Regions from separate parts of the Variovorax sp. V15 genome, predicted to be linked through region 1. Evidence: predicted binding sites of a transcription regulator. Region 1 holds the regulator's gene; the other holds the start of a gene.
The links. The regulator HrcA, encoded in region 1, represses chaperone genes, less so after heat shock. The targets are predictions, from matches to a motif close to TTAGCACTCNNNNNNNNNGAGTGCTAA.
Positions count from the first base shown of each region.

Region 1 (4,357 bases):
CATCACGCACGTGGAAATGGCCGACGAGACTCCGCAGGATTCGACGGATCTGCGCTTCGTGATCGCGGTGCGCGACCGTGCGCATCTGGATGCGGTGCTGCGGGCGGCGCGGCGCACGGCATCGGTGCTGACCGCATCCAGGACGATTCCCGCGCCCTGACCCGATGGCCCTGCCGGGCTACGAAGCTCCGGCCGGGCGCGGCGCCGGGTAGCTCACGGACAGGATCTCGACATCGTGCGCCCCGCCGGGCGTCACCAGCTTCACGACATCGCCTTCGCGCGACTTCAGCAGGGCCCGGGCGATCGGCGAGATCCAGCTGACCTGCGACTTCGCGCTTTCCGCTTCGTCGATGCCGAGGATCGTCACGCTGCGTTCATCACCGGTCTCGTCGGCATAGAGGACGGTGGCGCCGAAGAAGACCTGATCGCGGCCATGGTGCACCGACGGATCGGTGACCTCCGCGATTTCGAGGCGCTTGGTGAGGAAGCGGATGCGCCGGTCGATCTCGCGCAGGCGCTTCTTGCCGTAGAGGTAGTCGCCGTTCTCCGAGCGGTCGCCGTTCTTGGCGGCCCAATGGACGGTCTCGACGATCTTCGGGCGCTCCTCGTCCATCAGCTGCAGCAGCTCGTCGCGCAGGCGCGCGTAGCCTTCGGGGGTGATGTAGTTCTTGCCGCCCGCAGGAAGCGGAGGCGAGGCACCGTCGGCGCCGTCGTCGTCTGCGTCGGAATCCGTTTCCTTGGTGAATGCCTTGTTCACGCCAAACCTCCAAAAGAAAAAAGCCCGCAACTCGCGTTGCGGGCTTTCTTTATAGTGGTGCGGCTGGCAGGAATCGAACCCACGACCCCTTGGTTCGTAGCCAAGTACTCTATCCAGCTGAGCTACAGCCGCACAGCTTGCAATTATAGCCCGCTTTAATGGCCATTCCCGAACTATTCGGGTTAATTGGAGCGAAAGACTGAAAAGAAAAATGCCCGGAAGACGAATCTTCCGGGCATTTTCAAGATGGTGCGGCTGGCAGGAATCGAACCCACGACCCCTTGGTTCGTAGCCAAGTACTCTATCCAGCTGAGCTACAGCCGCGAAGCTTTCGATTATAGCCTGATTTTTGGCTGCTCCCCGAAAGCATGGCAAGACGTTGCAATATCGAATCGCCGAAGGGAGGGTGGTAGGCCGTGCTGGGCTTGAACCAGCGACCAACGGATTATGAGTCCGCTGCTCTAACCAACTGAGCTAACGGCCCACGCGGCACGATTCTATTCGCGCAACCGGGCCTACTTGCGATGGCTCAGCGCATTGGTCACCAGGCGCGACGTGATGTCGACGATCTGGATCATGCGCTCATACGGCATGCGAGTCGGTCCGATCACGCCGAGCGTACCCACGACTTCCCCGTCGACCTCGTAGTTGGCGCTGACGATGGAGAGCTCCTCGAACGGCACCACCTGGCTCTCGCCGCCGATGAAGATGCGCACGCCCTCGGCCTTGCTGGATACGTCGAGCAGCCGCATCAACTGGGCCTTCTGCTCGAAGAGTTCGAAGGCGCGGCGCAGTTGCCCCATGTCGCTGGAGAAATCGCTCACCGCCAGCAGGTTGCGCTCACCGGAAATGACGACGTCGTCCTCCTGCGCCTCGGTCAGCACTTCCGAGCTGACCTGCACTGCCGCCTGCATCAGGGTGGCGATCTCGCCGCGCAGCTTTTCTATCTCGGACTGCAGCCGGTCGCGCACCTGCTCGATGGTCAGCCCCGCATAGTTCGCGTTGATGTAGTTCGAGGCCTCGACCAGCTGCGACTGCGAGTAGTCGGCCTCCGGAAAGATCACCCTGTTCTGCACGTCGCCATCGGGCGAGACGATGATCACCAGCAAGCGCCGCTCCGACAGCCGCAGGAACTCGATCTGCTTGAACACCGACGCGCGCCGCGGCGCCATCACCACGCCCACGAACTGCGACATGTTCGACAGCAGGTGCGCCGCATTGGCGATCACCTTCTGCGGCTGGTCGGGCGCGAGGCTGGGCGCGGTCATCTGCTCGCGCTGTGCCGTCAGCATGGTGTCGACGAAGAGGCGATAGCCGCGGTGCGTGGGAATGCGTCCGGCCGAGGTGTGCGGGCTGGCGATCAGCCCCAGCGCCTCCAGGTCGGACATGACGTTGCGGATGGTCGCCGGCGACAGATCGAGCCCCGAGGAGCGCGACAGCGTACGCGACCCGACGGGCTGCCCATCGGCTATGTAGCGCTCGACGAGCGTCTTGAGCAGCAACTTGGCACGGTCGTCCAGCATTGCAAGATTTTAGTGTTGTAATTTGTGAGATATGACCTCACGCTTTCGTCACGTCGCCCTGATCGGCAAATACCAGGCTTCCGGCGCCCGGGCGCAGGCGGATGCGCGCGACAGCGTCATGGAAGGCATCGGAGCCTTTCTTGAATCGCAGGGTTGCACGGTCTATGTCGAGCGGCCGACGTGCGAGGAAGCCGATGCCGGCGCCCCCGCCCATCCGCGCTACGCCGCCCTCACCGTCGAGGAAATCGGCCAGCGCTGCGACCTCGGCCTGGTGGTCGGCGGCGACGGCACCATGCTGGGCATCGGCCGGCAGCTCGCGAGCTACGGCATTCCGCTGATCGGTATCAACCGGGGCCGGCTGGGCTTCATCACCGACATCCCGCTCGACAACTACCAGGCCACGCTGATTCCGATGCTGGCCGGCGAGTACGAGGAAGACCACCGCAGCCTGATGCAGGCCAAGGTCGTGCGCGACGGCGCCTCGGTGTTCGATGCCTTCGCCATGAACGACGTGGTCGTCAACCGCGGCGCCACCTCCGGAATGGTCGAGCTGCGCGTGTCGGTAGGCCGCCATTTCGTGGCCAACCAGCGCGCCGACGGCCTGATCATCGCCACGCCGACGGGCTCGACCGCCTACGCGCTATCGGCCGGCGGCCCGCTGCTGCACCCCGCGGTGCCGGGCTGGGTGCTGGTACCGATCGCGCCGCACACGCTTTCCAACCGGCCCGTGCTGCTGCCCGATGCCGACGAGATCGTCATCGAGCTGGTCGGCGGGCGCGACGCCAGCGCCAATTTCGATATGCAGTCGCTCGCCTCGCTCGCCATCGGCGACCGCGTGGTGGTGCGCCGCTCCGATTTCCGCGTGCGCTTCCTGCACCCGCGCGGCTGGAGCTATTTCGACACGCTGCGCAAGAAACTTCATTGGAACGAGGGAGGCTCCTGAATGAAGCACACCCCCAGGCTGCGCGCACTTCGTGTCGCTTCGCCAACCCTCTTGCAGGGGGCAACACCGGCGGCCCGGCAAAGCCGGTTCCGCGGTGTTTCACAGCTCGAACCCTACAAATTCGCACAACGCCCCCTGCCCGGAACCTGGAGGAACAACTGAGATGGCATTGCGACGCATCGCACTGCGCGACTTCGTGATCGTGCGATCACTCGAACTCGACCTGTCCGGCGGCTTCACCGTGCTGACCGGTGAAACAGGCGCGGGCAAATCCATCCTGATCGACGCGCTGCAACTGGCGCTGGGCAACCGGGCCGATGCCGGCGCGGTGCGTGAAGGCGCCGAGCGCCTGGACGTGAGCGCCGAATTCGACGCCGACCCGGCCCTGGACAGCTGGCTCGACGAAGGCGGCTTCGAGCGCGGTGACGCACTGCTGCTGCGCCGCACCGTCGACCTGCAGGGCCGCAGCCGAGGCTGGATCAACGGCAGCCCCGCCACCGCCACGCAACTGCGCGAACTGGGTGATCGCCTGCTCGACATCCACGGCCAGCACGCCTGGCAGAGCCTGACACGGCCCGAGGCGGTGCGCGGCCTGCTCGACGCCTACGCGGGCGCGCGCACCGATGCGCTGGACGCCGCATGGCAGGCCTGGCGGCAGGCGCTCTCCACGCTCGAACACGCCCGCTCGGCGCAGGACTCGCTGCAGCGCGAACGCGAGCGGCTGCAATGGCAGATTTCCGAAGTCGCCAAGCTCGCACCGGGCGTCGACGAGTGGGAAGAACTGTCGACCAACCACTCGCGCATCTCCAACGCGCAGGCGCTGATCGACGCGGCCCAGGGCGCCAGCCAGGCGCTGGAAGACGACGACAACGGCGCCCTCTCCGCGCTGCAGCGCGCGGCCACGCTGCTGCAGAACTGCGAGCACATCGAGCCCGAGTTCCGCGCGCTGGGCGAAGTGCTCGCCTCGTGCGTGGCCCAGGCCTCCGACGCCGCTCACACGCTGCACGGCTACCTGCGCGATGCCGACACCGATCCGCAGAGCCTCGCCGAGCTCGACGAGCGCATGGGCCTGTGGATGTCGCTCGCGCGCCGCTACAAGCGCCCGCCGGGCGAGCTGCCGGCGCTGCTGGCCGG
Region 1 covers NZ_AP028659.1:1,059,529-1,063,885, reverse strand. The annotation lists gene ACAM57_RS05205 (bifunctional (p)ppGpp synthetase/guanosine-3',5'-bis(diphosphate) 3'-pyrophosphohydrolase) at 1-160, shown strand, start outside; gene greB (transcription elongation factor GreB) at 179-757, opposite strand; tRNA gene ACAM57_RS05195 (tRNA-Arg) at 813-889, opposite strand; tRNA gene ACAM57_RS05190 (tRNA-Arg) at 1,005-1,081, opposite strand; tRNA gene ACAM57_RS05185 (tRNA-Ile) at 1,165-1,241, opposite strand; gene hrcA (heat-inducible transcriptional repressor HrcA) at 1,273-2,280, opposite strand; gene ACAM57_RS05175 (NAD kinase) at 2,312-3,223, shown strand; gene recN (DNA repair protein RecN) at 3,387-4,357, shown strand, end outside.

Region 2 (4,357 bases), 2.5 Mb from region 1:
GCGAACGACGAGCTCGCGCGCGAGGCCGGCCTGCGGTGCGAAGGCGGCATCGTGGTCGACCCGCAATGCCGCAGCTCCGACCCGGACATCCTCGCCGCCGGCGACGTCGCCGTCTGGCACTGCGAGCGCGCCGGCCGGCGGATGCGGCTGGAGTCGTGGCAGAACGCGCAGGAGCAGGGCATCGCGGCCGCGCGCTCCGCGCTGGGCATCGCGGTCGATCACCAGCCGCTTCCGTGGTTCTGGTCCGACCAGTACGGCATCAACCTCCAGATATTCGGCATGCCGGCGCCGGGGCATCGCGCCGTGGTGCGCGGCGACATGGAGAGCGACAGCTTCGTCGTGTTCTTTCTGGATGGCGGCAAGGTCGCCGCCGCGCTGGGGCCGAACGCGGCGCGCGATCTGCGGTTTGCGCGAAGGCTCATCGAGCGCGGCACCGAGGTCACGCCGGAGCAGCTTGCCGATCTTCAGGTGCCGCTGTCCAGGCTCTGAGCGGCGCCGAGGCAGCCCGGAGCTACCAGGAGGCCGCGTGGCCGGGCCCTGACGGATACCGGATGCCGCCATCCTTGCCGCTGGGCTCGAACATGTAGCCCACGCCCCATACCGTCTGGATATAGGAAAACGCCCCGTCCTCCAGCAGCTTGCGCAACCGGGAGACCTGCACATCCAGGCTACGGTCGAAGGCGCCGAGTTCGCGCCCGCGCGCCACCTGCGCGAGCTTCTCCCGCGACATCGGCTGGCCCGTGTGCCGCACGAGCACCTTGAGAATCGCGATCTGCACGGTGGTGATGCCGAGGATGCGCCCGTCCCTGCGAAGCGTGCGCGTGCCCATGTTGAATTCGAAAGGCCCGAAACGCACGACCTCGTTCGCGATCGAAGGCCCGCCCGGCTCCTCCTTCGGAGGGCTGCGCCGCAGGATCGCCTGGATGCGGGCACGCAGTTCCCGGGGATTGCAGGGCTTGCAGACATAGTCGTCAGCGCCCATCGTCAGGCCCGCGATCCTGTCGGCGTCCTCGGCCTTCGCGCTGAGCATGATGATCGGCGTGCGCGTGCCCGTGGCGCGCAGGCGCCTGCAGACCGAGAAGCCGTCCTCGCCCGGCAGCAGCACGTCGAGCACGATGAGGTCGATGGCGCGGCGCTGCAGGATCGACGAAAGCGCACTGCCGTTCTCGGCCTCGAACACCTCGTAGCCCTCCTGGGAGAGATAGCCGCCGACCAGTTGCCGCAGGCGCGGGTCGTCGTCGACGACCGCGATCGCATCGCAGCGATGGGAAGCGGTCATGCGAGCGGGTCTTTCGGTGGCGGGCTCCGATAGGCCTCGTTTCTCGAACTCATCGTTCCCCGCAGCCCGCGCGAGCCATCGGCCCTGCGTAAAATCAAATGCAAAATCATGGAAACCGGCTCGATCCGCCAAGTTCGGCATCGGCCCCAAGGCCGGGTGAAAAACCGGGATTTATAGGGCCGGGGCCGTTGATTGATCTAATCCATTAGCAGCCCCATGAGCGCCGTCCCGCGTGCCTCATCACTTGCCTGGCCCCGAAGAGCGACTTGCCGGCCTGGCGAGCGTCGGCGTCGGGCCTGAATCATCGATCCGTGCATCGACTGATGGCCCCGGTTCCCCGCCTGGCCAACACGCGAGAGATCTGGAAACCTGCCCCTCCCGGGCCTCCGGAAGCCACCTCCTGCCGCATCGGCGACAGAAAGAGCACGGCCGTGCGATTTCGGATTTCCTGACTGCGGAACTGGCGCCAGCGGCCGCCCAGCCTTGAAACGTCATCGATTGCCCTTATGATTAGCACTCGCTGCTGACGAGTGCTAACAGCCCTCGCTTCCAGCTGATGGGCTGCCGGCCTCCGGTCCGGCGCCCGACCACAAACCCGTTTCTTATCCATACATCCAGGAGATGCAATGAAACTTCGTCCTTTGGCCGATCGCGTGATCGTCAAGCGTGTTGACAGCGAAACCAAGACCGCATCGGGCATCGTGATCCCCGACGCAGCCGCCGAGAAGCCCGATCAGGGTGAAGTCCTGGCAGTGGGCCCGGGCAAGCGCAACGACAAGGGCGAACTGGCAGCTCTGACCGTGAAGGTCGGCGACCGCGTCCTGTTCGGCAAGTACAGCGGCCAGACCGTCAAGGTCGGCGGCGACGAGCTGCTCGTCATGAAGGAAGACGACCTGTTCGCGGTCGTCGAGAAGTAATTCAACAGATCCCCATTCGGAGTAATTAGACATGGCAGCAAAAGACGTAGTCTTCGGCGGCGAAGCCCGCGCACGCATGGTCGAGGGTGTGAACATCCTGGCCAACGCAGTCAAGGTGACCCTGGGCCCCAAGGGCCGCAACGTGGTGCTCGAGCGCTCGTTCGGCGCCCCCACCGTCACGAAGGACGGCGTGTCGGTCGCCAAGGAAATCGAACTGAAGGACAAGCTCCAGAACATGGGCGCCCAGCTCGTGAAGGAAGTGGCCTCCAAGACCAGCGACAACGCCGGTGACGGCACCACCACCGCGACCGTGCTGGCTCAAGCCATCGTTCGCGAAGGCTTCAAGTACGTGGCCGCCGGCATCAACCCGATGGACCTGAAGCGCGGCATCGACAAGGCAGTTGCTGCCCTGGTCGAAGAGCTGAAGAAGGCTTCGAAGCCCACCACCACGTCGAAGGAAATCGCTCAAGTCGGCTCGATCTCGGCCAACAGCGACGAAACCATCGGCAAGATCATCGCCGACGCGATGGACAAGGTCGGCAAGGAAGGCGTGATCACCGTGGAAGACGGCAAGTCGCTGGACAGCGAACTCGACGTCGTCGAAGGCATGCAGTTCGACCGCGGCTACCTGTCGCCCTACTTCATCAACAATCCCGAGAAGCAATCGGCGATCCTGGACAACCCGTTCGTCCTGCTGTTCGACAAGAAGATCAGCAACATCCGTGACCTGCTGCCCACGCTGGAGCAAGTCGCCAAGGCCGGCCGTCCGCTGCTGATCATCGCTGAAGAAGTCGAAGGCGAAGCCCTGGCTACGCTGGTGGTGAACACCATCCGCGGCATCCTGAAGGTCGTGGCCGTCAAGGCTCCCGGCTTCGGCGACCGCCGCAAGGCCATGCTGGAAGACATCGCCATCCTGACGGGCGGCAAGGTCATCGCCGAAGAAGTGGGCCTGACCCTCGAGAAGGTGACCCTGGCCGACCTGGGCCAGGCCAAGCGCATCGAAGTGGGCAAGGAAAACACGATCATCATCGACGGCTCGGGCGCTGCTCCGGACATCGAAGCCCGCGTGAAGCAGATCCGCGTGCAGATCGAGGAAGCCACCAGCGACTACGACCGTGAAAAGCTGCAAGAGCGCGTGGCCAAGCTGGCCGGCGGCGTTGCCGTGATCAAGGTCGGCGCTGCCACCGAAGTCGAAATGAAGGAAAAGAAGGCTCGCGTCGAAGACGCCCTGCACGCCACCCGCGCTGCAGTGGAAGAAGGCGTCGTGGCTGGTGGCGGCGTGGCTCTGCTGCGTGCCAAGCAAGCCGTGGGCGACAAGGTCAAGGGCGACAACGCTGATCAAGACGCCGGCATCAAGCTGGTGCTGAAGGCCATCGAAGCTCCCCTGCGCGAAATCGTGAACAACGCCGGCGGCGAAGCCTCGGTGGTGGTGAACGCGGTTCTGGCCGGCAAGGGCAACTACGGCTTCAATGCCGCCAACGACACGTACGGCGACATGCTCGAACTGGGCATCCTGGACCCGACGAAGGTCACCCGCACCGCACTGCAGAACGCCGCTTCGGTGTCCTCGCTGCTGCTGACGACCGAAGCCATGGTGGCTGACGCTCCGAAGGACGACGCTCCTGCCGGCGGCGGCATGCCCGACATGGGCGGCATGGGTGGCATGGGCGGCATGGGCATGTAATTGGCTCGCCCCCAGGCTGCGCGGCACTTCGTGTCCGCTACGCCTACCCCCTACCGGGGGCGACACCTGCGGACCGGCAGAGCCGGATCCGCGGTGTCTCGCGAAATGAAAAAAGCCCGGCTTGCGCCGGGCTTTTTTCATGGGCGGTCGTGATTGCTCTGCTACTGGAATTGCGCCTGCACCGCCTTGTAGAGCGCCTGGAAGCGCGTATGCCTCGTCCTGCGGACATCGGCTCCATCGGTCGAGGGAACCAGCTTCTGCTTCACTGGCGGCAGCGTGCACACCTCTGCCACCTCGCCCCCATCCGCCAGCCAGGCCAGCCGCGCCGCGCCCAGCGCCCCACCAGTCTCGCTGCCCGCATAGAGCGTGAGCGGAACCTGGAAGATATCGGCCAGCAACTGCCCCCACCACACACTGCGCGCGCCGCCGCCGACCAGCGCCATCTCGCGCATCGGCATGTCTTGCGGCAGCCGCAGG
Region 2 covers NZ_AP028659.1:5,468,617-5,472,973, forward strand. The annotation lists gene ACAM57_RS26110 (NAD(P)/FAD-dependent oxidoreductase) at 1-489, shown strand, start outside; gene ACAM57_RS26115 (response regulator) at 512-1,279, opposite strand; gene ACAM57_RS26120 (co-chaperone GroES) at 1,906-2,196, shown strand; gene groL (chaperonin GroEL) at 2,228-3,880, shown strand; gene xylB (xylulokinase) at 4,042-4,357, opposite strand, start outside.
Region 2: ACAM57_RS26120 (co-chaperone GroES) is a predicted target of HrcA. The motif match lies at 1,790-1,816, and genes of this name have one in related genera.